4 regions of the Agarilytica rhodophyticola genome follow, and region 1 is predicted to be linked to each of the others. Evidence: predicted binding sites of a transcription regulator. Region 1 holds the regulator's gene; each other region holds the start of a gene.
What was found. The regulator sigma-54, encoded in region 1, starts transcription at its own class of promoters, with help from an activator protein. The targets are predictions, from matches to a motif close to TGGCACANNNNTTGCNNT.
Positions count from the first base shown of each region.

Region 2: a site for sigma-54 is predicted at 5,699-5,716, ahead of BVC89_RS17785 (flagellar basal body-associated FliL family protein). Genes of this name have one in related genera too.
Region 3: a site for sigma-54 is predicted at 1,866-1,883, ahead of glnA (glutamate--ammonia ligase). Genes of this name have one in related genera too.
Region 4: a site for sigma-54 is predicted at 1,993-2,010, ahead of flhA (flagellar biosynthesis protein FlhA). Genes of this name have one in related genera too.

Region 1 covers NZ_CP020038.1:927,915-935,732, reverse strand. The annotation lists gene BVC89_RS03970 (KpsF/GutQ family sugar-phosphate isomerase) at 358-1,329, shown strand; gene kdsC (3-deoxy-manno-octulosonate-8-phosphatase KdsC) at 1,333-1,884, shown strand; gene lptC (LPS export ABC transporter periplasmic protein LptC) at 1,877-2,461, shown strand; gene lptA (lipopolysaccharide transport periplasmic protein LptA) at 2,448-3,125, shown strand; gene lptB (LPS export ABC transporter ATP-binding protein) at 3,170-3,895, shown strand; gene BVC89_RS03945 (RNA polymerase factor sigma-54) at 4,111-5,646, shown strand; gene BVC89_RS03940 (PTS sugar transporter subunit IIA) at 5,982-6,434, shown strand; gene rapZ (RNase adapter RapZ) at 6,458-7,327, shown strand; gene BVC89_RS03930 (HPr family phosphocarrier protein) at 7,331-7,600, shown strand; gene mgtE (magnesium transporter) at 7,754-7,818, shown strand, end outside.
Region 2 covers NZ_CP020038.1:4,241,197-4,249,014, reverse strand. The annotation lists gene cheD (chemoreceptor glutamine deamidase CheD) at 1-7, shown strand, start outside; gene BVC89_RS17810 (protein-glutamate methylesterase/protein-glutamine glutaminase) at 41-1,105, shown strand; gene BVC89_RS17805 (STAS domain-containing protein) at 1,165-1,473, shown strand; gene BVC89_RS17800 (SpoIIE family protein phosphatase) at 1,502-3,211, shown strand; gene BVC89_RS17795 (Hpt domain-containing protein) at 3,363-3,701, shown strand; gene BVC89_RS17790 (flagellar hook-length control protein FliK) at 3,865-5,310, shown strand; gene BVC89_RS17785 (flagellar basal body-associated FliL family protein) at 5,752-6,276, shown strand; gene fliM (flagellar motor switch protein FliM) at 6,312-7,310, shown strand; gene fliN (flagellar motor switch protein FliN) at 7,310-7,753, shown strand; gene fliO (flagellar biosynthetic protein FliO) at 7,781-7,818, shown strand, end outside.
Region 3 covers NZ_CP020038.1:5,920,087-5,927,904, forward strand. The annotation lists gene BVC89_RS24480 (hypothetical protein) at 1-162, opposite strand, end outside; gene thiI (tRNA uracil 4-sulfurtransferase ThiI) at 181-1,665, opposite strand; gene glnA (glutamate--ammonia ligase) at 2,019-3,425, shown strand; gene glnL (nitrogen regulation protein NR(II)) at 3,939-5,009, shown strand; gene glnG (nitrogen regulation protein NR(I)) at 5,002-6,447, shown strand; gene BVC89_RS24505 (hypothetical protein) at 6,441-6,881, opposite strand; gene BVC89_RS24510 (M16 family metallopeptidase) at 7,182-7,818, shown strand, end outside.
Region 4 covers NZ_CP020038.1:2,758,002-2,765,819, forward strand. The annotation lists gene BVC89_RS11735 (response regulator) at 1-295, opposite strand, end outside; gene BVC89_RS11740 (transglutaminase-like domain-containing protein) at 489-1,607, opposite strand; gene flhA (flagellar biosynthesis protein FlhA) at 2,076-4,316, shown strand; gene flhF (flagellar biosynthesis GTPase FlhF) at 4,375-5,862, shown strand; gene BVC89_RS11755 (MinD/ParA family ATP-binding protein) at 6,136-6,966, shown strand; gene BVC89_RS11760 (RNA polymerase sigma factor FliA) at 7,007-7,723, shown strand.

The DNA of each region.
Region 1 (7,818 bases):
CTTTCACTGCTAGCCGCTTGTATATTGGTGTTTTAATACACATCATAATTGGGTTTAGCAGAGTAATTACAAGATTGTCGCCCTCTTTATTTAGCCATGTTAGGACTAACTCCATGCAGCAGAGTCTAAAATAGAGGGGATCAAATTTGAGATTTGCACAAATATAGTCCCTTATAGTAAATATTGCGGACTATAAGCATCGTACTTTTGTGTAAAAAGCCCTATTATAGCCCCCAATTTTACATACAAGTGGTTAGTCTGAGTCGATATTGAGCGATGAGCACATCGCCAAGTTCCATAACTCTCGTCAAATACCAATAGCGAATAAACTTATATATAAAGAGCCAAGTTTCTAGCATGAGTCAGTTTGATTATCTAAGCTCAGCCAAGCGCACTGTATCCCTTGAGCGGGACGCTTTAACAGATTTATTGACTAAAATTAATGGTGATTTTGTTAAAGCTTGCGAACTCATACTCAGCTGCCAAGGCAGAGTTATCGTAGTGGGCATTGGCAAGTCGGGACATATCGCAAAAAAAATAGCCGCGACCCTAGCAAGCACTGGAACACCGGCGTTCTTTGTTCATCCGAGTGAAGCTAGCCATGGTGATTTGGGTATGATCACTAAAGATGATATTACCCTTATGATTTCTAATTCAGGCGCTTCAGCTGAAATTGTTACACTGCTACCTATGCTAAAACGCCTGGACATTACTCTAATTAGTATGACAGGCAAACCCAACTCTCCAGTTGCAGAAGCGGCACATGTAAACCTTGACATTAGTGTTCAGTCTGAAGCTTGCCCACTAAATTTGGCTCCTACATCAAGTACAACTGTAACACTAGCTCTTGGCGATGCTCTAGCCGTCGCCCTGCTCGAAGCGAGAGGGTTTACTGCTGAAGATTTTGCCTTTTCTCATCCCGGCGGCGCATTGGGGAAAAAGCTTTTACTGCGTGTACAAGATGTGATGCATGGAGATACAGAGATTCCCAAAGTGACGGCAAGCACACCGTTAAAAGAAGCTCTCAGCGAAATGACAACAAAGGGCTTCGGAATGACTATTGTAGTAAGCCAAAGCCAGCAGCTGATGGGTATTTTTACCGATGGCGATCTTCGCCGTGCGATAGAGGCAGGTTTGAATATTAATAGCCTTGAGACTGGCGAAGTTATGACAAAAAACCCCAAGACGATAAATCAAAATATGCTTGCTGCCGAAGCATTGGGGATAATGCAAACACGCAAAATTACTGCCCTAGTAGTTAAAAATAATGAACAGGAAGTGATTGGAGTTTTACATATGCACGACTTATTGCGAGCGGGAATTATTTAAATAATGAGCAATCCAATGCAAATACAAGATAGTGAAATAATGGCCAGAGCAAGCAAAATTAAACTGCTGCTATTGGATGTCGACGGCGTAATGTCTGACGGTAAAATATATTTTTCTAGCACCGGCTCCGAAATCAAATCGTTTAACACATTAGATGGGCACGGCATTAAGATGCTCCGCCGATCAGGTGTGGAAGTGGGAATTATTACAGGCAGAACGAGTGAGATTGTTGCTAGGCGGGCAAAAGACTTAGGTATTCATTTATTGAAACAGGGCCGAGAGGATAAATTTGATGCACTACGAGAGTTACAAGAAGACTTTCCATGTGCTTATGAAGACATCGCCTACGTAGGCGATGACTACCCTGATTTGACAGTCATGATACGTGCAGGTTTAAGTATTAGTGTTGCAAATGCCCATCCGGAAGTAGCGAAACGCAGCCATTGGCAAACAACAAAAAAAGGCGGTGATGGTGCGGTGAGAGAAGTATGCGATATGATAATGCTTGCGCAAGGCACGTTTGACTCAGCACTTGAGGTTTATTTAAGTGACTAGAACTAGTCTGTACATTGTATTTATTTTGGCGCTATTATCCGCCATTATATACTTTGGTGACTCGCCACCTCGCATTTTAGGCACATCGCCGGCATTACACACAGAAGTGGATGCTGTGCCTTTCGCAGTCGCTCGCAATACAACAACAACACATTTCCAGGATGATGGCGGTCTAAGTTACACCTTTGATGCAGTCAAGTTGGAGCACTACCGAACTCAGGATGAAGATGAAGCACAAGAGATCTTCACCTTGATAGATAAGCCCCAATTGGTGTTTTATCAGGACAAGGAACCCTGGCTTGTATTAGCGAATAAAGGCAAAATAACGTCCCTAAATGAGCGTATAGAATTGTGGAATAATGTAGTCGTGAAGCATACAGATGCCGATGGTATTACCACCACCATTACCACACAGAGGTTAAACGTTGATCCAATAGGCAAGGTCGCTGAAACAGCTGAAGCTGTAAAAATAAATTCTGATAGCGTAGAAATCAAAGGCACAGGCCTTCATGCTGATTTTGTCGCACAAAAATTAAAGCTATTATCTAAAGTTCGTGGACTCTATGATCCAACTTAAATTTATATTTATCTCTCTAGCAGTGTTATTAGCAACCAATGCCTGGACACTACCAGACGATGACACACAGACGATGTTCATCGATGCTGACACACACGAGTTTGATATCCGAGCAGGAACAACAACGTTCTTGGGTAATGTGGTTTTGCAGCAAGGCAGCCTTAAAATCAATGCTAGTAAAGTGGTTTACTACGGTAAATTCGAAAAAGGCAAGGTTGACTCTGCCAAAAAAATTGTGGCAACAGGTAACCCCGCCCGTTTTCAACAAACCCCGAAAGAAAACAGCCCTCCGGTTACCGCTGTGGCCAATACACTTGAATACTCAGCGTCAAACGAGACGCTGTTTCTTATTGAAAACGCCTCTCTTGACCAAGATGGCACAAGTTTAAGCGGTAATCGTATTGAATACGATGTGAAAAAAGCGTTAGTAAAAGCAGGTGGAAAAACTTCTGCAGACGGCACCAAAGAGCGGGTGCGCATGGTTATCCCACCAAAAACCTTAGAGTCTATCAATGGCGAGGAAGGGCAAGAAGACAATTCCAGCATAGAATCCGAGCCTGAAGAAGACATCATCGATTCTGATTCAAATGAAGAAGAAAGCAACGAGACGGTAGACACAGAGGAAAATGAAACCTCCTCGCCCCCTCTCGAAGATACAGAATAAAACAACATAATAACCAACTAGCATATCAATAAGCAGTCGTCTTAATGTCGCAATTAGAAGCTAAACATCTCGCAAAAAGTTACAAAGGCAGACAAGTGGTTATCGATGTCTCAGTGTCGGTAAACCAAGGACAAGTTGTGGGCTTGCTCGGCCCTAATGGCGCGGGCAAGACAACCTGCTTTTATATGATCGCTGGCATAGTAAGGGCAGATCGAGGCCAAGTCTTTATCAATGGTGAAGATGTCACTCGCCAGCCCATGCATGGCCGGGCAAGGCGCGGTCTGGGCTACTTACCCCAGGAAGCCTCGGTGTTTCGAAAACTTACGGTCAGCCAAAATATCTTGGCGATATTGGAGACTCGCAAAGGCTTAAAGCGTAAGCAACGGCAAGAAATTCTAAATAAGCTACTGGAAGAGTTTCACATCACTCACATTAAAGATAGCCTCGGGATGGCGCTATCTGGTGGCGAGCGCCGACGCGTAGAAATTGCACGAGCGTTAGCCACAGAACCAGATTTTATATTACTTGACGAGCCCTTTGCTGGCGTCGATCCCATTTCAGTTAGTGATATCAAAGGTATCATCCAGCAACTAAAAGCCAAAAACATTGGCGTTCTCATTACCGATCATCATGTTAGAGAAACGCTCGATATATGCGAGAAATCTTACATCGTATCCGAAGGCCACATCATTGCTGATGGCGATGCCGCCACCGTACTCAATAACCAAAAAGTGCGGGAAGTCTATCTAGGACAGCATTTTCAGCTTTAGGCCATATCTGACACTAAGCCTAATTGTTTTGAGTTTAATACTTGACAAATTGCTCAAGCAGTGACCTATATACGGCACAATGTTTGCTTTATTTTTAACGCAAAACCGTTGCCTGAGAGCCTCGCTCAGTCTAAACTTATAAGGGTCTGCTTTCCTAAATGGAATCAAGCGGCTGTCACATAACATACAATCAACCGGGGCAAGTGTTAGCGCATATGAAGCAATCTCTTCAACTAAAGCTGGGTCAGCAACTTACAATGACTCCCCAGTTGCAGCAAGCGATTCGCCTTCTTCAGCTATCAACCTTAGATTTGCAATCAGAGATTCAGGAAGCGCTGGACTCTAACCCTATGTTAGAGATATCTGATGAATCCAGTAGCTCAGACAACGATTCAGGGGAAAAAGGGGCTGACTCTTCTCCTTCGGAAGATTTTGCCAAACCTAACGATTCTTCTTTAAATAGCGAAAGCACTAACTCTAGCGATGAAAATCCAAACTCTTCGAATGAAGAAGCGCGTCTAGATAGCGAATGGAGTGATACCATTCCCAATGAGCTGGCGGTTGATACCAATTGGGATGATGTCTACCAAGCATCATCATCCCCCGGCGCTTCGAGAAACGATAACGAAGATATGGATTTTGAATCTCGTCGCACCTCGTCCGAGACAATCCAAGACCACTTACTTTGGCAACTCAATCTAACACCAATGTCGGATCTAGATATAGAAATTGCCGAGGCTATCATAGATGCGGTAGAGCCCAATGGTATGTTGTGTCAGTCCTTGGATGATATATACACAGGCCTACAAGCCCATCATGAAGAATTAGAGATGGATGAGCTAGTTGCTGTATTGCACAGAATTCAGCAATTTGATCCCATAGGGGTAGCCAGCCAAAATATCAGCGAGTGTTTACTGATACAGCTAAACCAGTATGATCCTAATGAACCAGGCGTTAATTACGCCCGTAAAATTATTGAAGACTACCTAGAAGTACTTGGCAATCGAGATTTCAAGCAGTTAATGCGCAAATTGAAGATTAAAGAAGCCGAACTGCAACTTGCTATTAAAGTCATTCAGACGCTTAACCCACGCCCAGGGGAACATATTGGCACAGACTCAACCGAATATGTGGTACCTGATGTTTTTGTTAAAAAGGTAGATGATCGTTGGACAGTGCAGTTAAACCCTGAAATAGCTCCTCGAATTCGCATCAATAATGATTATGCGTCCTTAGTTAAAAGAGCAGACTCAAGCACTGACAATACCTTTTTAAGAGATAACCTTCAGGAAGCTAGGTGGTTTTTAAAAAGCTTGCAGAGCCGCAATGAGACATTATTGAAAGTGGCTACATGCATCGTTGAGAAGCAACAGGGCTTTCTTGATCATGGCCCAGAAGCTATGAAACCTATGGTATTACACGATGTTGCGGAAATTGTTGAAATGCATGAATCGACAATTTCTCGGGTAACAACGCAAAAATATATGCATACACCACAAGGTATATTTGAACTTAAGTACTTTTTCTCAAGCCATGTAGCAACAGAAGCAGGTGGAGAATGCTCTTCAACCGCTATTCGCGCCATTATTAAAAAACTAATCGCTGCTGAAAACGCCAGAAAACCCTTGAGTGACTCGAAGATCACAGGAATACTTGAAGAGAAAGGTATTAAAGTTGCCCGTAGAACCATAGCCAAATATCGAGAGTCACTTGGCATTCCACCTTCCAACGAGCGTAAACGACTAGTTTAAACTATTAGTCTTAATGTTATAGAGCACTCTGTATTTTTGTGTATTGGCTTGCGCAATAAACTATTGAATCGACATTCATCTATGTCTTCCTAAATATAGTTGAGCAATCTTCTAATACGCCAAGCTAAACACGTATATCTTTATTTTAAGGGGGCTAGTTGGCCCATTCGCCCACGACTCCATATTTTGTATACGTTTTATCTATATAGTACTGGATAAGATAAAAAATAATCATTGCTAAACACACAGTGTATTGTGTTCGTTACACAGTAAATAAAACTGATAAAATGGCAGTCTTTATTATTAAAATTGTTTAAAAAACTACCAAAGAATCTATGTTAATTAAAAGCATTCTCTCAACAAAGAGAACAGTGGCAAAAATTGAAGGTGGCAGTAAAAAGCGTGTGATTGAAACACTGGCACAGAATTTTGCGAACGATATCGAAGGCTTTGATGTCGATGAACTTTATCAAAGTCTTATTAACCGAGAAAAATTGGGTACAACCGGTATTGGTGATGGTATCGCAATTCCTCATTGCCGCTTTAATACCGGCGGTCATACATATGGCGCCTGCATGACACTAGCATCCCCCATTGACTTCGACGCAGTGGACGGCAAGCCAGTTGATATTATATTTGCAATGTTAGTACCGGAAAATGCAGAGAGTAGCCATCTAGAGTCGTTGGCAAGCTTGGCACAACTTTTACAAGATGCTGATTTTGTCAGCACAATACGTTCCGTATCATCTGATGATGCACTTTTCGATGCGATAACATCGTCATCTTAACCTCTATATAAGCGGGATCTGTCATGAGCTTTTTAGTAATCAGTGGTCGCTCAGGGTCGGGCAAAACTTCAGCCTTACATCTACTGGAAGATGAAGGGTTTACCTGTATTGATAATATTCCCGTCACCTTGTTGCCATCATTGATTGAGCATATAAATCAGCAAGAGAAGGAACGTTTTGCCATTGGTATAGACGCGAGAAATCTCGACAAGGATTTAGGCACTCTCTCGGGCATATTAAAATCCTCCCAAATCCCCCGTGAAAACTATAAAGTTATCTATCTAGACACTCATACCAATGTATTAATCAAGCGTTTTAGTGAAACTCGCCGTCGCCATCCTTTGTCGGATGAAAATACTGGACTTAATGAGGCACTTGAAAAAGAACGGGATATCCTTGCTCCTATTGTCGGTTTTGCCGATATTATCATCGATACTAGTGCTCTCAATTTGCACGAAATGCGCAGCACCATGCGACAACTCATCGTTGGCCCCCAAAGCAAGAGCATGTCAATTATGTTCAGTTCCTTTGGATTCAAGTATGGAGCTCCTACCGACGCTGATTTTATTTTTGATGTTCGCAGCCTTCCTAATCCTCACTGGGAACCAGGTTTACGTCTCAAAACTGGCCTTGATGTTGAAGTAGCAGATTACTTGTCGAGCCAGAATAGCGTAGAGGAGATGATTAACGATATCACTGGATTTGTTGCTAAATGGATACCTTCATTTGAAAATAATAATCGAAGCTATCTCACAGTAGCAATTGGCTGTACTGGTGGAATGCATCGTTCAGTGTATATTAGCGAACGCTTGTATCAAAATTTAAAAGAAACATATAAGGATGTTCAAGTTCGTCACCGACAATTACAAAACAATAACTTAAAAAATGGCTAATGCATGTTCGAACAGCAAATAGAAATCATTAATAAACTTGGCTTACACGCGCGCGCAGCCACACGCTTTGCGAATACAGCAAATAAATATAGCAGTAGCGTAAAAGTTCGCTTCGCCGACAAAACTATAGACGGCAAAAGTATCATGGCTCTGATGCTGTTAGCTGCGGCGAAGGGCAGCGAAATTACGTTAATTACTGAAGGTGAGGACTCAGAAGAAAGCATGGCCGCACTCGTTGAATTGATTAATAATAGATTTGACGAAGAAGAATAAACCGGCAAATAGTGTGCGCCTTAATATAAGGCTAGTGCCAGCAAATGTAAGGAAACACCGAGGCATAACTCGGATATAACTTAGATATAAACCTAGATAACTTATTACTAGATAACCTATTACCTAGATAGCCTACAACCTATAAAGAGTTACATGCAACAAGCTACCGAAGAGACCAAAAGCCAAACCCACTTGGCCAGAGTACAGACGCTACTAGG
Region 2 (7,818 bases), 3.3 Mb from region 1:
ATTTTAATCAATTTTTTTTAGACAAGAGAAGATATTTAACATGTGTGCTGTGAAGGTATTAATCATCGATGACTCTGCCCTTATTCGTGCATTGCTGACGGAAATTTTCGAGTCTGATTCACGCTTTAAGGTTGTTGCCGCTGCTGAGGATGCCTATCAGGCTCGTGATCTCATCAAGAAGCACAACCCTGATGTTCTCACTCTCGATATCGAAATGCCTAAAATGAACGGCATTATGTTTTTACAAAACCTGATGCGTTTAAGGCCTATGCCAGTGGTTATGATTTCCACACTGACGCAGCAGGGAGCACCGGTCACTTTAGAGGCCCTTGAGCATGGCGCGGTGGATTTTGTTCCTAAGCCCAAAAGCGATGGCTCTGGAGGATTGGAGAGTTGTCGTCAAACCATTCTTGAGAAAGTCTGGCATGCATCACGTGCCAATGTTCGACCTAAAGCTACTAAAAGGGAAAAAGAAAAGCTGGTCGAGGAGGCAAAAAGAAATAATTCTTTGATCGGGCGCAAGTGTTTGCGTACCGATTTTCTTTGTGCAATAGGAGCGTCTACTGGTGGTACTGAAGCGATTAAAGAAGTGATAACATGTTTACCTGAAAATTCACCGGCAATCGTAATCGCCCAGCATATTCCCGGGACCTTCAGTGCGTCTTTTGCTCGCAGAGTAGATAATGCATCGAAGATCAATGTTTACCAAGCAGAGGATGGTCAGCCGATTAAATCTGGTTGTGCTTATATTGCTCCGGGAGATGCACATTTAAAAGTTGTCTTGGCGGCTGGATCTTATATCTGTAAACTCGACAATAGCGGACCAGTTAATCGACATATGCCATCTGTGGAAGTGTTATATGATTCCGTACTGGAAGCGTCTGGTGGCAGAAATACCATGGGGGTGCTGCTAACAGGCATGGGAGCTGATGGGTCAGAGGCATTGCTGCGTATGAAACAGGCAAATTGCGTGACCGTTGCTCAAGATGAGGCTTCTAGTGTGGTTTGGGGAATGCCTGGGCATGCTGTTAAAATTGGGGGAGCAGAAAAAATATTGCCACTTAATCGAGTGGCTTCGGAAATATTATCTGTAGCCTTTAGATAAAATTGAGCTATGCTTTTAGTAAGCGTAATAATTGAATTCTAACTTAGGATACGTTTTATATGTCGATAACATCATGTCTTTCTGATAATGGTGAAGCGTTAACAATATCTATTGAAGGACGATTCGATGCCTCTTCTCTAGAACAGTTTAGACGTAGCTTCGAAAATGTTGATTCCGATAATATTCAGCGCTACGTAGTTGATTTGGCAGAAACCGTTCATTTGGATAGTTCGGCCTTAGGTATGTTGCTCGTATTACGTGATCACGCAGGTGGAGATAAAGCCAATATTGTTATTGATAATTGTTCGCCAGAAGTAAAGAAAATATTTGCCATTTCCAGCTTTGAGCAACTGTTTGTCATCGAGTAATAGGCCGCAGGAAAGCAGGGGATAGACGTTGAATAACGAGCCTCAAGATTCTCTTAAAATTCTTATTGCAGAGGATTCTGCATCTGATCGATTTATTCTTGAAACCATTGTCGCCAAAGCTGGCCATATCCCTATTGGTGTAGCCGACGGCGAACAGGCACTTACTGCTTTTCAGGAGAAGTCCCCTGACGTGGTGCTGCTGGATGTTCTGATGCCAAATATGGGAGGCATTGAAGCTGCCAGGAAAATACGGGACATGGGCAATGAGGATATGGTGCCCATTATCTTTCTGACATCGTTAAAAGATCAGGCCGACTTGGTCGAATGTCTAGAAGCCGGTGGCGATGATTTTATTCCTAAACCATATAATCCAGTGGTATTGCAATCGAAGATTAAGTCGTTTGGTCGTCTTCGAAGAATGCACACCACTTTGTTAAATCAAAAAGCGCAGATTGAAGAGCACAACCGCCATCTAATTCAAGAACAAACCGTCGCTAAACAAGTATTCGATAAAATTGCACCGACAGGTTGCCTGGATATGGGCAACATTCGTCATTACATGTCGCCCTTGGCTGTGTTTAACGGCGATGTCCTGGTTTCTGAATTCAGTCCCAATGGTAACATGGTCGTCATGTTAGGCGACTTTACAGGGCACGGCCTACCAGCGGCCATTGGCTCTATGCCGTTGGCGTCAACTTTCTACGGTATGGTGCGCAAGGGTTTCAGTATGTCTGATATCTTGCGAGAAATTAATCAAAAGTTAAACGACATTTTGCCAATAGGTTTTTTCTGTTGCGCCATTTGTGTCGATATCAATTTCAAGGAGCGGCGCATCAAAGTATGGAATGGCGGCTTGCCCGAGGCCTTTCTGTATTTGAAAAGCACAGGAAAATATGAACTTTTGGCATCTAAAAACTTACCATTAGGCGTGCTGCCGAGTAAGAGTTTTAATGGCGAAAGTCAAACCTTCCAGCTGGATTATGGTGATCGTTTGTATATGTGGTCAGACGGTGCCTTTGAAGCGAGAAATCAAGCGGGCGAAATGTTCGGCGAAGAGAATTTACACCAAATTTTTTACGATAATATCGGAGATAAGGATTTATTCGATAAGGTGTTAAATAATGTGCAAGCACACATTGGCTCAACGGAGAAAGATGATGATATGTCACTGGTCGAAATTGAGATGCAAGATGTGGATGTTGTCGCGAAAGTCGACCAATTTATGGAAAAAAATCAAGGCTGTCTCTCCGACTGGTATATGAATTTTGATTTGCCTGAAAATAGCCTCAAAGAGTTCGATCCACTGCCACTATTAATGAATATTATTTCTGAGGTGCCAGGTCTAAGGCAACATCGAACCCCCCTATACACGGTGCTTGCTGAACTATATTCCAATGCCCTTGAGCATGGTGTTCTCGGTCTAAAATCCGAACTGAAGTCCTCCCCAGGAGGCTTTGCTTCTTACTACAACGAGCGCACAAAACGATTGCAGGAACTGGTTGCAGGGAAGGTCAGTTTTCAGCTTTCTCATACTGCCAATGGCAATGGTGGCTATCTTAATATTCGAGTGAAAGATTCAGGTGAGGGCTTTACTGTTAAAAAAACCGAGAATAAAGGTGTTAGCCAGAACCTTTATGGACGTGGGCTCAGCCTGATACAATCGCTCACCAAAAGTATAGAAATCCATGAACCGGGTAACGATATCGAAGTGGTGTATTACTGGGAGCGTGAAGACTAGTCGTTTTATATATGGCACTATTTCTACTTGAGTCGGTTTGCTAGTACGTATGCACATAGCACATAGATAGGATAAGACAGCAGGCACGCCGAGAAAATGTAGAGTTGATCCAACAATAAATCCTCATATAAAAATTTAAACCGCAAATATCATGTCACACAACAGGATTGATCGCGACAATCTCGCTATGTTACAAGAGTTACTCGGCGAGAAATTTAGCGAACTTATTTCTACCTACCTCAATGACTCTCAGCCGCGCTTGGCTGCTCTAGCCGTTGCCTTTGAGAAAAACGATATGACAGAGCTGTGTCATCAAGCTCACGGCCTTAAAGGAAGCAGTCGCAATCTTGGCATAAACCCTCTGGCGGATCTTTGTGAAGAGATGGAGAGACAGGCGCGCCAAGGCAAGGTTGAAAATGCTATGCAACAAATCGCCGCAATTGAGCAAGAGTTTGCCGCTGTCGAGTTGATTTTGAAAGACCTTGTTTGAGCATTATCACCTAAGGCCTATTTATGGGCTTATTCATAGCCTCTTCCACAATATGAATATGGCACAAGCTTTGCTCCCTTAATAATGTGAGCAACGAGCTGTGCATCATGTGAAGCAGTGAAATTATACTTTCGTATTATTATTTATATTGTGAGGGATAAAAATGAATCCGCTATTGCCTTTGGTGAATCTCAATGAGCAAGAACAAATTATTATTCAATCCCAACGCGCAGAACCCAATTTAAATCAGAGTTCTAATGATGGTTTCAAACAGGCGATGGACTCTCAAACCAAAAAAAATAAGGTAGAACGCTCTGACAATAATACAGCAGACAAAAAACCCGCTGAGACAGATCGAAAAGATAATTCTGTGGAGCAAAGCGAGAGCGATAATACTACAAAAGAAGTTGCTGCCGATAGTAAAAGTAATGATACATCTGATAAGGATTCTGATGAGTCTGCAGGTGCCCAAACTGACGCTGCAAAAGATAAACGAGCTACTTCCTTGGATGAGAATTCTGCTGACACTAATGTTGACGAGGCTGAAGAGGTGGCTTTGACTGCTGTCGATGTGACAGATGACATCACATTAAATATTAACACCCAAGTCGAAACCACTAGATCGCCTCTAAGTACTGGTATCAATGCCAGTGAACTTGAGCTTAACTCGAATGCGTTAACGGCCAGTGCTCCTACTGTCGATAGAGTGTTATCGCAGGAGGCACAGACTTCGCAAATTATTGATCCCCAGAAACAAACATTGACTCACTCAAATAATGTGCAAATAGCCTCACAACAGAGTACGCTAGACTTACAATCTAAGGCGTTAACACCAAGTCAATTTCCACTTACCCAGAGTAATACCAGTGTAAAACAAAACCTTCCTGGTATTGGTTCTCAACCTTTGGTTGAAAAAAACGTTGTTATTCTCGAACCTAGTGATAAACCACAATTAAAAGCAGATACTAGTACTAGCGTTGGTGTCTCCAATATGGAGAAGAACCTTTTATTGCAAAAAGATGTTGTGACGGTAAACAATGAATTAACAACATCTCTTAAAGATGGTCGAGTAGAATCGTCACTAAATAAAAATGCCAATATTCATGCATTTGTTAATCATACCATCACAGGGTCAGGCACAGATACATCCAACCTCTTATCGTCAAAAACTGGACGTGTGCAATTGCCTGTAAATATTACTTTTGGCCAAAGTGGTTGGAGCAATATGGTAGCTGAGCGATCTGCAATGATGGCTTCGCAAAATATTAAATTTGCAGAGTTGCAGTTAGATCCACCTGAGCTAGGCCCGTTACAAGTCAAAGTCAGTGTTAGCCAAGATCAAGCAAGTGTGAGTTTCGTAGCGACAAATGCCCAAGTACGCGATTCTTTAGACCAAGCACAAGCTAGGCTCCGCGAATTACTTGACGAGCAAGGACTAAATCTCGTGAATGTTGATATCTCTGGTGATTCATCGGATCAATTTGGTAGTCAACAAGAGGGCGAAGGTGGTCATGCAAAAGGACAATTGGCTAGTAGCATCCAAGATGAGGATACTGATGTGCCAAGTATACAAATACACCATGAATACGGTGTTGATCATTATGTTTAAGTTGCTTAGAAAAATTCTTACTAACACTTAATTTTAGATGTACCCGTTCTAAAAACGCCTCAAGAGCGCTTCTAAATAAATATACTACCTACTATCTTTCGTAATATTCATTGCGTTAGTACTTGAAAAAAGTGCTAACGTTAGTGTCATTGTAATTTTCTTTACCATACGATTAGTCTGGTGGCTAAATATATTGTCCTGATATATTTATCTGTCGTATCTTAAAATACAGCGCTATTGTGTTAAACGGCTTGATTTCAAGGAGCTAGCGCGAATCTATCGACACGCGGCAGTGCATCCATCCATCGCTATTAACCGGACATATATTGCCGCCGGAATAATAATGTCTGAGTTAAAACATAATGAGCAAAAAGTATAGTCAGACCTCTGGCATATCTCTTGCTTTTTTGGTTAATAAAAACGTTATGACGAATATTTGACATGGCAGAAGAGCAAGAAAAAGACGGCGAAGGCGAAGCTGATGCTGGATCAGGTAAAAAGAAAATAATTTTACTTGTAGTCTTGGCAATAGTTTTAATTGGTGCATCAGTTGGCGGCACATTAGCTGTTCTATCTATGACGGGTGATAAAGAGGAAATGGCAGCAGAAGGTGAGGGCGGCGAAGAGGAAGTAGAAGAAGTTATGGCGCCGGCAATATATTACGCACTTAAACCGCCAATTATTGTGTCCTTTGATTCAAGAGGAAGACAAAGGCTTATGCAAGCTGAAATTACCTTGCTAACTCGAAGTGAAGCTGTTGTTGCCAATATCGAAACGCATATGCCGATGATTCGCAATGCTCTGGTGATGTTAATTGGTGGGCAGTTATTTGAAGAAATTCAAACGGCGGAGGGCAAGGAATTGTTGCGAGTGCAGTGTTTACAAGAACTACAGCGTTTAATGGAGAAAGAGACGGGGGAGCCCGGTATTGAACAAGTGCTATTTACCAATTTAGTGATGCAATAAAACTATTTATTGAAGATTACAGCGAAGAGTAGGCCGTGCAAGACTTATTATCACAAGATGAAATTGATGCCTTATTACATGGTGTCGACGATGGCGATGTTGAAACAGAAGGTGAAGAGGGTGGCGAAGGTGTTGCCTCCTATGACCTGACCAGCCAGGATCGTATCGTACGCGGGCGTATGCCCACTTTGGAAATGTTAAATGAACGTTTTGCCCGTTATACGCGCATTAGTATGTTCAATTTATTAAGACGAACAGCGGATGTTTCTGTTGGTGGAATTCAAATTCAAAAGTTTGGCGAATACGTTCATACCCTTTATGTTCCTACAAGTTTAAATATGGTGAAATTTCGCCCGCTAAGAGGAACGGCTCTTATTATTTTAGATGCTAAGTTAGTCTTTAAATTAGTGGATAACTTTTTCGGCGGGGATGGACGCCACGCAAAAATTGAAGGTCGTGAATTTACCCCCACAGAATTACGCGTGGTACAAATGGTACTGGAACAAGTATTCATTGATTTACGCGAAGCTTGGAAAGCCGTAAAAGAAATTACCTTTGAATATATAAATTCAGAGGTTAATCCTTCCATGGCGAATATTGTCAGTCCCAGCGAAGTGGTGGTCGTCAGTACATTTCATGTAGAGCTTGATGGTGGCGGGGGAGAGTTGCACGTAACTATGCCTTACTCCATGGTCGAACCTATTCGCGATGTGCTCGATGCAGGTTTACAGTCTGATACAGACGAGAAGGATGATCGTTGGGCCAAAGCGCTTCGTGAGGATGTTCTAGATGCACATATTAATCTCGAATGCGATATCGTGCGAAGAGAAATTCCGCTACGCGATATTGTGGACCTACGAACGGGAGATATTATCCCTGTCAATATGCCGGATGTTCATGTAGCAACCGCCAATGGTATTCCTTTTTTTAAAGCAACTTTAGGGCAATCTAACGATAATCTAGCTCTCAAAGTTTCTGAAATCATTTTAACTCCCGCTACCATTAAAGGCGATGATTCTGAAGGAGACGAGTAATGAGTGATGAAGATAATGAAGATAGCTCCAACCAGGATGACATGGCCGACGACTGGGCGGCGGCAATGGAACAACAAGCTAATGAAGAGAGTACCCAACAAGAAGAAGAGGGGCAAGATGCGGTCGATTCTGTAGACTTTGAAGATTTCGGTGATTCAGGCCAAAGTGGCGGTGCAGAAGGTAATCCAGATTTAGATGTTATCTTAGATATTCCCGTCTCTATCGCTATGGAAGTAGGCAGCACTTCAATTACTATTCGCAATCTTCTACAGCTTAACCAAGGTTCTGTAGTAGAGCTAGATCGGCTGGCGGGAGAGCCCTTAGATGTATTAGTTAACGGTACCTTGATTGCACATGGTGAAGTGGTTGTAGTGAATGAAAAGTTTGGTATTCGTATGACGGATGTGATTAGCCCATCTGAGCGGATTAAAAAGCTACGTTAATACCGTAATAGAAAGAGAGCCGGTGAGATGACACAGTATAACATTTACGTCATTGCGATGATTGT
Region 3 (7,818 bases), 1.9 Mb from region 1:
AACGGCATCGGTAAAGGTAATGTTCTGATGACCACTGGCAGAGCCTTCAGAAGAGCCCGTTGCATATTTATTAATAAGCACCGTGGCAAAAACAGACAACACAATCACAGTAAGCGCAATACAAATAACAATAATATTTTGCTTCGTTTTTGCTTGCCCCATTAAAAGGCTCCTCAAGAACTATTCTGGCCGAAACACAAACACATTGGGGTAACCAGATTCTTTTAAATGAGATGCGTGTAATTCGCTCATTACACCCTTATCGCAATATAAATAGTAGTCTTTGCTTTTATCCAACTCTTCAAACTTAGTATTAAGCCTGTAAAAGGGTATAGACAAAACCTCATTATCTGGTTGACCAAAAGGTTTTATTTCTTGCTCATCCGGATGACGAATATCAATGACTATCGCTTGTGCGGGTAAATCGGCCGTCTTTTCAACTGTAGCGACCTCCACACAATCATCCATAACACTATCGATCGACTGAACTTTACAGCTCTCAATAGCCTGCTGAAGTATGGCAAAGTCAAAGGATGCTTCATCTTCCAATAACTTCGATATATTAACTTTAGCTGAAGGTTTGACCGAAATCACACCGCAGTATTCTGGTATGTTAGCGGAGAAATCTTCTACCCCGATATCACGCGCTTGTTGGATAATCTCCGGCTTGGCCGATGCAATCAATGGCCGTAAAACCAACATATCAGTAACACGATCAATGATAGATAAATTGGGAATAGTTTGGCTGGATACTTGAGAGATAGCCTCACCAGTTACAATTGCCTCGATGTTACCTTTGTGCGCCACTTTCTCAGCTGCACGAAACATCATGCGTTTTAGTACAACCCCCATATTCGAGGGGTTTATTTTGTCCAGTATTTCGCTGACCACGCCCTCGAAAGGTACTGTAATGAATTTTACACGATGACTAGCGCCATATTTACTCCACAAGAAATAAGCAATTTCCTTAACGCCAACCTCATGGGCACGCCCACCTAAATTGAAAAAACAAAAATGTGTTCGCATGCCGCGGTTTATCATTTGAAAGCTAGCTACGGTGGAGTCAAATCCTCCTGATACCAATGACATGACAGGCTCTTGTGTTCCTAGAGGAAAACCTCCCATACCGGGATATTTACCTGCCGCGACGAAGAACACATCGTCTTTGACTTCAATATGTATAGTGACATCAGGCTTTTTTAAACGCACACCGGCAGTGGCAATATTCTGATTAAGGCCTCCACCGACATAGCGCTCCAAATCTCCGGAGCTAAAAGAATGTTCGCCATTGCGTTTTACCCTGACACAGAAGGTTTTAGCCACCAACTCCTCCTTCCATAGAGGCAAGGTCTTTTCATAGACATCATGCATATCTTTAAGAGGATAGGGTTTTACTTCCAGGAAATTAGTAATACCAGGTATTCGTCCCAAAAGATCGATAAAAGCAGCTCTGGTATTGGCACAGTTTGAAGGCACACGCACCGTCAGCCTATCCCAGTCCTGCACAACGCTTGTGCGCTCGTGAACTTTTCTACCTAAAGTACGGATATTCTGAGCCAACAGCTTTGTCCAACGTTTACGCACTGGTGCACTTTTTACTGTTATCTCAGAAAATAACCGAACGCTAAAAATTAAACAATCATGGCTTTTAGGGAGTGTTTGCATCTAATCAACTACTAATTACGTAATAATTAACTCTTTATGAACTCTTAGTGAACCACTGGTCGACTGCAACCACAATGAATCGCCTTATTTTAATGCATAAAAATATTTAAGCACCAAAAAAGTGCACCTCATGGCTTGTCACTTGTAAATATATTGACCTAACCTCTGATTAGACGTGGCCTGAAACTATTTTTATATTATGGCACATAATTTGCGGTTTCCTAAAGCTTGAATCTTGCGTCTCAGATTTATTGCATTACTATGGCAACTGCCCAACTGAGGCGAGAGACTAACATTCGAACCGCATTAATAATATATCTATGGCTGGGGCCATCTGTGGAGGAATTCTTAATATGTCAGAACATACTCTGAACCTGATTAAAGAAAAAGAAGCCCGCTGGGTTGATCTTCGATTCACCGATACAAAAGGAAAAGAACAACACGTATCTATTCCAGCATCAGAAGTTGACGAAGGCTTTTTCGAAGAAGGCAAAATGTTCGATGGCTCATCAATCGCTGGCTGGAAAGGAATTAATGAATCAGACATGATTCTAATGCCAGACGACAGCTCTAGCATTATTGACCCGTTTACTGACGAACCTACTGTTATCATCCGCTGTAACATTGTCGAACCATCTACTGGTCAAGGTTATGAACGTGACCCTCGTTCCATCGCCCAGCGCGCAGAAGAATACTTAAAATCAACAGGTCTAGGCGATACAGCATTCTTTGGTCCTGAGCCAGAGTTCTTTGTTTTTGACGATATCAAATGGGGCTCAGATATGAGCGGTGCTTTCTATAAAGTATCCTCTGAAGAAGCCGCTTGGTCATCAGAAAATTCTATCGACGGCGGCAATATGGGCCATCGTCCAGGCGTTAAAGGTGGTTACTTCCCTGTTCCTCCAGTTGACTCTCTGCACGATATCCGTGGTGCAATGTGTGCAGCTATGGAAGAAATGGGTTTAGAAATTGAAGTTCATCACCACGAGGTTGGTACAGCAGGACAGTGTGAAATTGGTGTTGGTGCAAATAGCTTGACCAAGAAAGCCGACGAAGTTCAGATTCTAAAATACTGCGTCCACAACGTTGCTCACGCTTATGGTAAAACAGCGACCTTCATGCCCAAGCCTCTAGTTGGCGACAACGGTAGTGGTATGCATGTTCACCAATCATTCTCTAAAGACGGCGTTAACCAGTTCGCGGGAGATGCCTACTCGGGTTTAAGTGAAACAGCATTGTTTTACATTGGTGGAATTATCAAGCACGCCCGTGCATTGAACGCATTTTGTAATGCATCAACTAACTCCTACAAGCGTTTGGTTCCAGGTTTTGAAGCTCCAGTTATTCTTGCTTACTCTGCGCGCAACCGCTCAGCATCAATTCGTATTCCATATGTGAGCGCGCCAAAAGGTAAGCGTATTGAAACACGTTTCCCTGATCCAACAGCGAACCCTTACTTGGCTTTCTCGGCATTGTTAATGGCTGGTCTTGACGGTATTAAGAATAAAATTCATCCAGGGGATTCAGCAGATAAAGATCTATACGATCTTCCTCCAGAAGAGCAATCTGAGTACCCAACAGTCTGCTCCTCATTCGAGCAAGCCTTGGATGCCCTCGATAAGGATCGTGAGTTCTTAACTGCTGGTGGTGTATTCTCAGACGATATGATTGATGCCTACATCGAGCTTAAAAAGGAAGAAGTTGAAACATTGAATATGACAACTCACCCAGTTGAGTTCTCTATGTACTACTCAGTGTAGTCCACTCGATAATTTTCTAATCAAAACCCGCGTAAGCGGGTTTTTTTATAGCTAGAAAATATGTTCTCCTCACCCACTGTCCACACCTAAAACCACACCATCCTATGCACCGAAGCTTAAGTATACGAGCAGGTGTCGCACTGTAGTTTAATCTATTTTAGGTCGATATTTTAAGCTTAACGCACTAAAAACATACACAGAATATAGCCCAACAAGAGAAATCACTATTTTGGTGCAAAAAATAGCTATACTGAATTTAGAGACTTAATGAACTTGGCACATTAGACAGAATAACGATGATAAAACCGTCACACTGCCTTTATATCTGCGTAACAGCATAGAGGAGGAAACCACCATAAAATGCGCCAACTAGCAAATAGATATGCTGTTTTTTCCTTTTATAGCAATATAAATATCCTTAATACACACTTAATCAAGATTTAGAAGGTTAAATGGTTCAAGGTTGGATTACAAATTGCATATTGCCTATAACACTATTTAAACCGATGACCCATGGTAGAGCAAGCAAGCTACAAACAAATCCTAGATAGCCTGACGACAGCCGTTATTGTGCTGGACTATCAGCTAAAAGTGTCCTATCTCAACGCTTCAGCCGAGTCACTTATGGGAATTAGTAGTGAGCACCTGGTTGGAAAGTCTATTGAAGTTTGCTTTGGTGTCAAAGATGGAACACCTAAATCCTTGCAAGAAGCCCTCGAGGAAAATCGTCATTTTACTCGCAGGCAAGTGTGCTGGAAACTGCATAATCAGCAAGAAGTGACCTTGGACTACACAGTCACACCGACACCTGAAATCGGCTATATCACCGTTGAGATTCAACCATTAGATCGTTTGTTAAGGATAAGCCGTGAAGAGGCATGGATCTCATCACAGGAGACATCTCGCAACCTAGTTCGAAGTATGGCCCATGAGATCAAGAACCCTCTGGGAGGTATCCGAGGCGCGGCACAACTACTATCTCGCGAACTGGGCGATTCTCAATTAGAGGAATATACCCGAATAATCATTGATGAAACAGACAGGCTGCGTAACTTAGTTGACCGCATGCTTGGGCCTCGCACACCGCCAGATATGGAAAGTCTCAATATTCATGAAGTACTTGAGCACGTTGTATCTGTTGTCAGGATGGAGGTTCAGGGTAACGTGGAAATCAAACGAGATTATGACCCCAGTATTCCGAATATTGAGGGGGACAAAACTCAACTAGTGCAAGCTTTTCTCAATATAGTGCGCAACGCAATTCAAGCATTAACAGAAAACCAAGAACAGCAAGACCCTAACGTTATCATTACTACACGAATAAAACTGCGCTACACCATTGGCAGAATCAACTACCCACTGGTGGTAAAAGTCAGTATCACTGATAACGGGCCGGGGATATCTAAAGACATCGTTGGCGATATATTTTTCCCAATGATTACAGGAAGAGCTGAAGGCTCTGGCCTTGGCTTATCTATCGCCCAGAATTTAATCGGTCGGCACTATGGCTTAATAGAGTGCAATAGTGAAACAGGCCATACAGAATTTGCCGTATATATACCTTTAGGAAAGAGACATGCATAAATCTAATGTAGTTTGGATAGTAGATGATGACCGTTCAATTCGATGGGTATTAGAGAAAGCCCTGCAAAATGCTGGAATCAATACTAATAGCTTCGAAACCGGCGATAAAGTACTGTCGCGCTTACAAAGTGAAAAGCCAAACGCGATTGTTAGTGATGTGCGAATGCCGGGAACTGATGGCTTAGCTATGCTCAAGCAAGTTCAAAATATTTACCCTGATCTCCCTGTCATCATTATGACGGCCCATTCAGACCTGGACAGCGCTGTATCAGCATACAAAGGCGGTGCCTTTGAATATTTGCCAAAACCCTTCGACGTCGATGAAGCCGTAGCTGTTACACAGCGAGCATTAGTACATTCCAATGAAGTAGATCCGATGGTAGCTGGAAGTAGCATGGTGCCAGCGGATGAAAATACCGACATCATCGGTGAAGCTCCTGCAATGCAAGAGGTTTTTCGAGCAATCGGCCGGCTTTCCCAATCTAATATTACCGTGCTTATCAACGGAGAATCGGGCACTGGTAAAGAGCTAGTAGCACGTGCACTTCACATGCATAGTCCTCGTCGTGAGAGCCCTTTTATCGCATTAAATATGGCAGCAATACCAAAAGATTTGATTGAATCAGAACTATTTGGTCACGAAAAAGGCGCATTTACAGGTGCCGGAGGCCAACGGCAAGGACGCTTTGAACAAGCGAACTCAGGAACATTATTCTTAGATGAAATTGGCGATATGCCAGCTGAAACACAAACACGGCTATTGCGCGTACTGGCAGATGGAGAATTTTATCGTGTAGGCGGACATACTCCCATTAAGGTTGATGTCCGTATCATTGCAGCAACACACCAAAACCTGGAAGATTTAGTGGAACAAAATCGTTTCAGGGAAGACCTTTTCCATCGCCTTAACGTTATTCGGATACATCTACCTAAGCTTGCAGATCGACGTGAAGATATTCCCAAACTTACTCAGCACTTCCTCAACTCTGCGGCCAAGGAGTTGAATGTCGAGCCAAAAGTGTTATCACAAGATGCTGAGGCATATATGAGCCGTTTGTCTTGGCCTGGTAATGTTAGACAGCTTGAAAACACTTGTCGCTGGATTACCGTGATGGCCTCAGGCCGTGAGGTACATATTGCCGATTTACCACCAGAGCTTGTAGAAACCAAAGTAAACGAAGCGCCCAGTGGCGACTGGGAAAAAGCATTGCGTCAGTGGGCTGACCAGAGTTTAGCTTGCGGACAAAAAGATATTCTTTCCGATGCAGTGCCTACATTTGAAAGAGCATTGATAGAGACGGCGCTAAAACATACTGCTGGGCGTAAAAGAGATGCTGCAAACCTGCTAGGCTGGGGCCGCAACACTCTCACACGCAAATTAAAAGAACTTAACATGACATCTAGCAACGAGGACACTGTTCAAGAAGCCCCTCAATAACATCTATGACGGGGCACTTCTACATAGACATCTCGACCTCTACGACGTTTTACCTTAAAACACTCTCCGTAGCTGTTACTTGTATAGTAGTGGCTGCGACGTTGGCGACGATAATGATCATCGGGACAATGACGATTGTGTCGATGAAATGCATGAGTCGCTAATCCACCTACCAAAGCTCCCCCTAGAAAGTAATTTCGCTCACGGCGACGGCGCTTGCGATCGTCGTACCTACGGTGATTACGGTGCTCATAGTGATGACGACGATGATGATTATAGCTATGGCCGCGACGTGAATCATGACGATGGTGCTCATAGTGCTGACCTTCGCGATACCTGCTTCTGCGATCATCATCATCGTCGTCATCTGCCTCAGATAAACCTGCTGCAAATAAACTGATACTGCCAATAAAAAATAACCAACTCAATTTCATCTCTAAAACCCTCTTGTTTCAGGTACAGTGCTAGTCTATGTATGTCCAGCTGAATCCGAGCTGAACTGTTTAACAAGCCATCAAATGAGAGACTTAAAGTTGACTTGTTCGCTTGTAGCCTACAAAGAGGAACATTAACTGAGCTTTAACAGTCGAAAGAGCTCAACGAGAATAGCCGTCGTAGCTGATGGTTTTGCTCTGCACAAATGACCTATACAATAAATAACTAGAGACCTACTAATGGAAAGAACTACGAGACGCCATACTTCGATATGTTGCTACTTAATAAAGTTGAAGTTTTTGCTATCACTACTCGTACTCTGCAGTGCGGCAAATGCAGCTAAAATTAAAGAGATTCAAACAATAGAAGGGATAAGTGAGTATTCACTTGATAATGGTTTACAGATACTGCTTTTCCCCGATGAAAGTAAAGACACAATTACCGTCAATATTACCTACCAGGTAGGATCAAAGCACGAGAACTACGGTGAAACAGGTATGGCTCACCTGCTTGAGCACTTACTATTCAAAGGGTCAAAGAAACATAAAAATATAACCAAAGAAATGACTGATCACGGTGCACAAGCCAATGGAACCACGTGGTATGAACGCACCAATTACTATGAGACATTTAAAGCAACCGAAGAAAATCTCAACTGGGCTTTGTCTATGGAAGCCGACCGGATGGTAAATTCCTTTGTTGCACAAAAAGATCTCGATAGTGAAATGACAGTAGTGCGCAATGAATTTGAACGTGGGGAAAATTCTCCAGTACAAATTTTAATACAGCGTATTTACTCATCAGCATTTGATTGGCATAACTATGGCAATTCAACCATAGGCGCACGCTCAGACATAGAAAACGTCAAGATAGAGAATCTTAGAAATTTTTATAAAAAGTACTACCAACCTGATAATGCGACACTTACCATCGCAG
Region 4 (7,818 bases), 1.8 Mb from region 1:
TTACCGATGGTTCGGCAAAGCGGTTCAACGTATCTAGCTTTCTGCAGATTTGATTTTGAGGTAAAACCAATTTACTAGGCGTATTAATATCAGGAGAAAGTGGTTCGCCTTTACTAAAGTTTTCGCTAAGTTTGAACTGCGATTCCACATAGGCAAGACCTTCATGAGGATCGCTGAAAAGCTTGAATACAGCTGGTTCTGACTTTAGGGTTAATGAATTTAGAAAATCTCTATTATCGTCTATATAAACCGTTGTGGTGGGATGATAATAAAGACTGATTTCAGGTTTTCCCATGTAAAAGTTTCTCCAGATGTATTTGCCCCGTTTGCAACTGAGAACAAACAGTTATTTTCGAGCAGACTATATTTTCTAAGTTTAACGTAAACTCTTATCTGACAAAACTCTCAAAGCATAAATAGGTGTTTTTGCTGTCTTTTTTTTAGCTTAAATGTCCTTTTTTTGTCCTTTTTGGCGTTCTAATAACACATCAGTGCGCACCTGCTAACGCATTTAACTTGCGTTGATAGCGAAGTTTGTATTCTTCTGACTCAGCTAATTCCATAGACTTCCTAAGTGCTTTTTTAGAATTCTCTATATCATTCTCATAATAGTACGCGACAGCTAAGCCGTGGTAAAAATCTGGTTCTAATTTGTGAATTTTAATTGCAGCCTTAAATAAAGCCACGGCCTTGTCATATCGTTTGGCTTCTAGCTCAGTGTTGGCTAATTTTTCCAAGTAGTAAGGGTTCTTGCGTGCATATTTTTCGGCTCTTTTGGCATATGCCTGAGACTTGGTTTCATCCCCTAACTCTGAATAGAGGATATAAATATTACCGATAGCGGATCTATTCTTGGAGTTGTATTTCAATGCTGCTAAGTAGGCTTCTTCTGCAGCTTTGAAATCACCCAAACGTTTGTATGCCACGCCTAAATTCGACCATACAAAATCAAGTTTTTTATGTGTTTTGATCGATTTTTTAAAGTAGGCGACGGCCATAGAGTATTTTTTCTGATTGAGGTAGGCGACTCCCAAGTTATTATAATATTCAGCTTTTGCTTGGGCATCTGTAATCATTTTTGATACCACTTTGCTATCGCCAATCTGGTCAAAATAAGCTTGGTTGAACTCCACCAGAACTTTCGCCCGAGGTAAACTGACCACCACATTAACGTGCCCTGGCACTTCATAAAAGCCGTCGCGTCGGCGCCATTGACGCTCAAGGTTTACTGTTTGATAACGGGCCCTTATTCCTACATATCGTGCGGTAGCGATAAATAAATTGGCCAATGAAATACAGTTGCCAGAACCGTTATAGAATGTTTCTATGGCTGACGCTGTGAAATATGCATTATATCGAATATTGTATTGGGCGGGATCATAGAGGAGAGTGTGTAGAGCTAGGAGGCGTTGTCTTTTGCTGGGGAGAACTTTAATTTTTTCATCGAGGAGCGTTTTAATTTCACTATTTAATGCCAATACATCGACATCTTCCACGATAATATTTTGATTTTGATCGGGTAGAGGCTCTTCGATGTTTACCGCTACCACTTGAGTCGCCATCAGCAGTAACAAACTCACCACCGGTGTGAATTTTACATAAGACATGGCTATCACCTCCAGGTTTATAATTTTTTTGAGCGTAACCCTGTGCTGACATAGATATATATTATATAGCCTGTTATATCTATCTCTTGTTGTCGTAGTTTACCTCAATTTATAGACTTTTGTCGCACCCAATTAGTTGCACTTAACTATTCGTTTTTTCATATCAGCAATCAATAACATCGCGATAACTTGAGTTGCGGTTGAGGTAGGAGCATGAAGCTTTTCGTCATAATAAATAAAAATGCAAGCCAGGGATGGCTTGCTCATTGGCCTTAGGCCAATGCGAATCGTCCAATGCCAGCAAAATCACACTTTTGCGTAAAGCATTTGGCGATGACTTATGACCCAAAGGCAGGAAGCCTTTGGTCATAATAAATAAAAAGTCAGGTATAGATTTTGCGATAGGTTTTGTAAAAGTAGGGAATACCGCCCGTATGCGTCAATAAAATGACTTTTACAGAGAAAGATATGGCTGAACCTTTTTTCCAACATTTAAAATCCTTACCTGCAAGCATGTCCGCAGACAATGCTTGGCAAAATGTTAAAGGTTTAAGCCGAGGTAATTTGAGTGTACCAATACTGCTATTAATGCTGCTTGGTATGATGATGTTACCTCTGCCTCCTTTCATGTTGGATGCATTTTTTTCTTTTAATATTGCTTTATCTATAGTTGTTCTTTTAGTAGCTGTGTACGCCTTGCGTCCACTAGATTTTGCTGTATTTCCTACCATTTTGCTAATTGCTACCTTACTGCGTTTGGCTTTAAACGTTGCCTCCACCAGGGTGGTGTTACTGCGTGGGCATGAAGGTGGTGACGCTGCTGGCAAGGTTATACAAGCTTTTGGTGAAGTTGTGATTGGTGGTAATTATGCGGTAGGTCTAGTGGTGTTTATTATCCTCATTATTATCAACTTTGTTGTCGTAACTAAAGGTGCTGGGCGGATTTCAGAGGTGAGTGCGCGTTTTACTCTGGATGCCATGCCTGGCAAGCAGATGGCTATAGATGCCGACCTCAATGCTGGTATTATCGATCAAGATGAAGCCAGAACTCGCCGCGCTGATGTGGCGGCAGAAGCTGATTTTTACGGTGCTATGGATGGCGCAAGTAAATTTGTGCGCGGTGACTCTATTGCCGGTATTTTAATTCTTATTATCAATATTGTCGGTGGACTTGCTGTGGGTATGGCGCAGCACGACCTCGAGTTTGCCGATGCTACGCAAAAATACGTGCTGTTAACTATTGGTGATGGATTAGTAGCTCAAATTCCTTCCCTTTTGCTGTCTGTCGCGGCGGCAATTATGGTAACCCGTGTTAACAGCTCTGAAGATATGAATCGCCAAGTACTTTCGCAGATGTTTGAATCTCCGAAAGCTCTAGCGGTAGCCGCTGCGATCTTATTTTTAATGGGGATTATTCCAGGAATGCCCCATATTCCTTTCTTAGGATTAGCAATTATCTGTGCTTTTTTGGCTTACTACATCCATTACCGTAAGCAAGTAGAGGTGGTTGAAGAAGGAGGCTTTGTTGGTAAAAAAATAGGTGGCGAACCACATGCTAAAGACATTGGTGGCAATGTCAGCCCTGCACCAGCACTTGAAAACCACGCGAGTCCAGCGCCTGCGGAGCAAAGTGAAGTGAGTTGGAATGATGTTCAGCCAGTTGACATCATTGGTCTGGAGGTCGGTTACCGTCTTATCCCTTTGGTAGATAAATCACAAAATGGCGAGCTATTAGGGCGCATTAAGGGCGTTCGTAAAAAACTGTCGCAGGATCTGGGTTTTCTTATTCCAGCCGTCCATATCCGCGATAACCTAGACCTGCTCCCAAGCGCTTATGGCATTACTTTGATGGGGGTGATGGTGGGAGAAGGAGAGGTTTTTCCCGATAAATTTTTAGCGATTAATCCAGGGCAGGTATTTGGTAAGCTCGATGGTGTTAAGACTGTTGATCCTGCGTTTGGTTTGGAAGCGGTATGGATTGATGAGAGTAAGAAAGATCAGGCACAAACCCTAGGTTATACTGTGGTTGATCCCAGTACTGTTGTTGCTACCCATCTTAACCAAATTATTCAGGCACATACCCATGAGTTACTCGGCCATGAAGAAGTGCAAAAATGGTTGGATTTACTCGCGGAAAAATCGCCTAAGTTGGTGGAAGAGTTAATACCCAATACTATTGGTATTAATCAGTTACTTAAAACCTTACAGTCATTGTTAAAAGAACAAGTTCCCATTCGTGACATGCGCACTATTGCCGAAGCGTTGGCAGCTAATGCAAGTAAAAACTCTGATATTAATACTCTTACCGCGATTGCTCGTGCCGCACTTTCCCGTCAGATTGTTCAGAACATTGTAGGACAAGAAAATAACTTACCAGTTATTACTTTGGATTCCGCGCTGGAACAGTTGTTGCTTCAGTCAGTACAGCAAGCACAAAAAGCTGGCGCGGGTGAAAATGCATTTATCGAACCGCAGTTGGCAGAGCGATTAAATAATGCTTTGGTAAATGCGGCTAAGCAACAAGAAATCAAGGGTAAAGTAATTGTGTTGTTAGTATCCGCACCAATACGTCATTTGTTATATCAGTTTGTGCAATTCAATATTCGAGATATGCATGTATTGGCATATAACGAAGTGCCGGACAACAAGCAAATTACCATTGAAGCAAGTGTTGGTGACGAAGTTTTAAATACTAAACCATCGCGTTGACACTCAATAAGCTAATACCCAATAACTGGGCCTACATGAACAACGTGGGAGTATATGGATGAAGACAGATAATACAAATAAACTTGTTAAGCGATTTGTTGCTCCAACAATGACTCGAGCACTGGAATTAGTGCAGCAAGAGTTAGGGCCTGAAGCTGTTATTCTATCCAGTAAGCGCTTGAGTAAAGGTGTAGAAATTGTCACATCCTTAGAGCCAGATTTACCTACCAGAGGAATCGAATCTCGTCGCCAGTTTGGTCAGAAATTTGACGCAGACGTTGACACTGCTTTCTCCAGTGACGAAGCATGGCAAGAGCAAGCTGGTATAGAAAAAGCTGCGGCATTTTATGGCGGTACCACTGAGCATAATGCTGAACAGTTCTCATCTAAGTCGCCTGAGCAACTAGCAAAAGAGATAGAAATAGCGCGCGAGAAAATGTTTGCTGCAAAAAGAAAAGCTCAGCAGCAGGCCCAACAGCAGGTAGATATTAATCAAAATCTTCATGCTCAAAGTGCGACAAAACCAACACTGTCGTTTGAGCCGCTGACAAATAGTACAGCGTCTGTTAACGGACGTGAAAGCTTCTCTGAAACTCTAAGCACTGTGACCCAAGAAGAAAAACAACAATTAGAGTCGTTAAAAAATGATATTGCAGATATGCGTATGTTGTTAGAGCAGCAACTCTGGCAAATGTCAGATAACCGCCAACAACTAACAACGGTTTACGCCCCGCAACAAGTGACATTGCCCAACCATTTTACTGTAGTGACAAAACATTTAAGCAAGTTAGGTTTGAGTGAAGAATTAGTGGATGAACTGGTAGCAGGAATTGGACATCAATTAAGGGCAAACCAAGCGTGGCGAGAATGTGTGGGCTTGTTATCTAAGCGTTTGCCGATCTGTCAACAAAGTATTCTGGATCGCCCTGGTATCTACGCTTTTTTAGGGCAGACTGGTGTCGGCAAGACCACTACTATTGCTAAGCTTGCGGCACAATATGTGTTGCGTCACGGTGCGGGCAAAGTGGCTCTTGTTACTACCGATACTTATCGAGTGGGCGCATTTGACCAACTACGTACTATGGGAAAGATTCTTAATGTTCCTGTTAAAGTCGTGGATTCGGAAAATAGCTTACTCTCGGTATTAGCATCTTTACGGCAGTTCCCACTCATACTGATTGATACAGCAGGTTTTCGTCTAGGTGATCCACTTTTAAAATCTCAACTTGCACAATTAGAATCAAGCCCGAGTATCCATCGTGTATTAGTTGTGTCATGTAACAGTCAAACTGCCACCATGAAAGCATCACTTCATGCTCATAAAGGTTCCCGTGGCTTATACGCCTGTGTGTTAACAAAACTTGATGAGTCGGCAAGTATCGGTGAAGCATTAAGTGTTGTTATTAAAGAGAATCTTCCCATTGCTTACACTACCGATGGACAGAATATTCCAAAAGATATTACGCAAGCTAGCGCCCATGGGTTAGTGGCAAAGGCAATTAAAGTTGTTAAAACCCAGGCATTATCTGGCGAACATTCTGCTTGACCTTATCCATACAGAGGAAAGCTATAAAGACGAGGGAGAAAAAGTGGCGAGTTTTGCTAAAATTAAGAAATCAGTTTGCGTTTTTTTTGTTGTGTGGGGCGCCATACCCAAACGATGAAACTGCATCAGCATTATCTAAATATATTTTATTATAAACATTAAAAGATAAAAATTATCAAGATCTAAAAAAGTGATTTTAATAGTTGAAAATACATTTTTTATAAAATGATAGTTTAAATAGTTATAGAAAATACATTCTATTGTGAGCCGTATATGACATTACATCACCCAATCAAAGTTATCGCTGTTACTGGTGGTAAAGGTGGCGTTGGTAAAACTAATTTATCTGTTAATTTAAGTATTGCTTTGGCGCAATTACGTCGTCGTGTCGTGCTTATGGATGCTGACTTGGGTTTAGCTAATGTCGATGTCTTACTCGGTTTACAAGCTCAACATACGATTGCTGATGTGTTAGATGGTAGCCATAGTTTACGAGATGTTATGATCAATGGCCCTGGAGGCATAAAAGTAGTGCCTGCATCGTCGGGTATTCAGCAAATGGCGAGTTTAACTCCTCAGGAGCATGCTGCGCTAATCCATGCTTTCAGCGAACTCAGTGATCAGTTAGATGCTCTGATTATCGATACTGCCGCTGGTATATCCGATACCGTAGTAAGTTTTGTTAGTGCCGCGCAGGAGGTGATCGTCGTTGTCTGTGACGAGCCCTCATCGATTACAGACGCATATGCATTAATAAAATTGCTCAATGCTGAATACGATATCTTTCGCTTTCGTGTCGTTGCTAATATGACGCGCAGTAATCAGGAAGGTATAAACCTATTTTCTAAACTGAATACCGTTTGTGAGCGTTTTATCGATGCTTCTTTGCAGTACATGGGCAATATTCCCTTTGATGAAAATGTCCGCAAGGCTATTCAGAAACGTCAGCCTATCATTCAGTTTGCGCCCCGCAGTAAGGCGGCAAGTGCAATTAAAACCCTTGCCCAAAAAGTTGATGACTGGCCAGTGCAAACGCTGCCTCGTGGGCACTTAGAGTTCTTTATTGAGCGGCTTTTACAAACTTCGAATGCTAGCGGCATGTAGTTGAGGCGTATTAATGACAGGGTATACAGCTGAAAACTTAATGGTATACGAGCAGACCAAAAGCAGGTCGTCGAATATCCAGGTTGAGGAGTATGCGCCACTGGTAAAACGTATTGCCCACCACATGATGGCTCGAATGCCTTCGTCGGTACAAGTGGATGATTTAATACAAGCTGGAATGATTGGCTTAATTGAAGCGTCACAGAAGTATGATGGTAGTAAGGGCGCCAGTTTTGAGACCTACGCAGGTATTCGTATTCGCGGTGCGATTGTGGATGAGATGAGGCGAGGGGACTGGGCGCCGCGCTCTGTGCATCGTAACAGTCGACGCGTTGCAGACGCCATTAATTCAATTGAAAAGCGAACGGGACGTGATGCTAGTGATACTGAAATTGCCGAAGAAATGCATGTCTCTTTAGACGAGTACTATGAAATAGCCAAAGATAGCGTGTCTACGCGTTTGTTTAGCTTTGACGAAGCCTATGAAGAGGATGAAAGTAAAATCCTGCACTCTGACAATGAAGCCCTTGACGGTCCCTCAGAAAAGGTTCATCAGCGAGCTATGCGAGAAGCGCTAGTGATGGCGATAGATGGGCTGCCCGAGCGAGAAAAGCTGGTATTGTCTTTATACTACGAACAAGAGCTAAATTTGAAAGAAATAGGCATGGTGCTTGAAGTTTCAGAATCTCGTATTAGTCAGATACACAGCCAAGCTGCGGCTCGTCTACGGGCGAGACTAAAAGACTGGATATCATAGCATCATCACACATCAGCATATCTCCCTTCAAGGTATTTAACTGCATTAAAACCCTTTCCCAAAATTTTAAATATTACGCCAATGATGTGCAAACT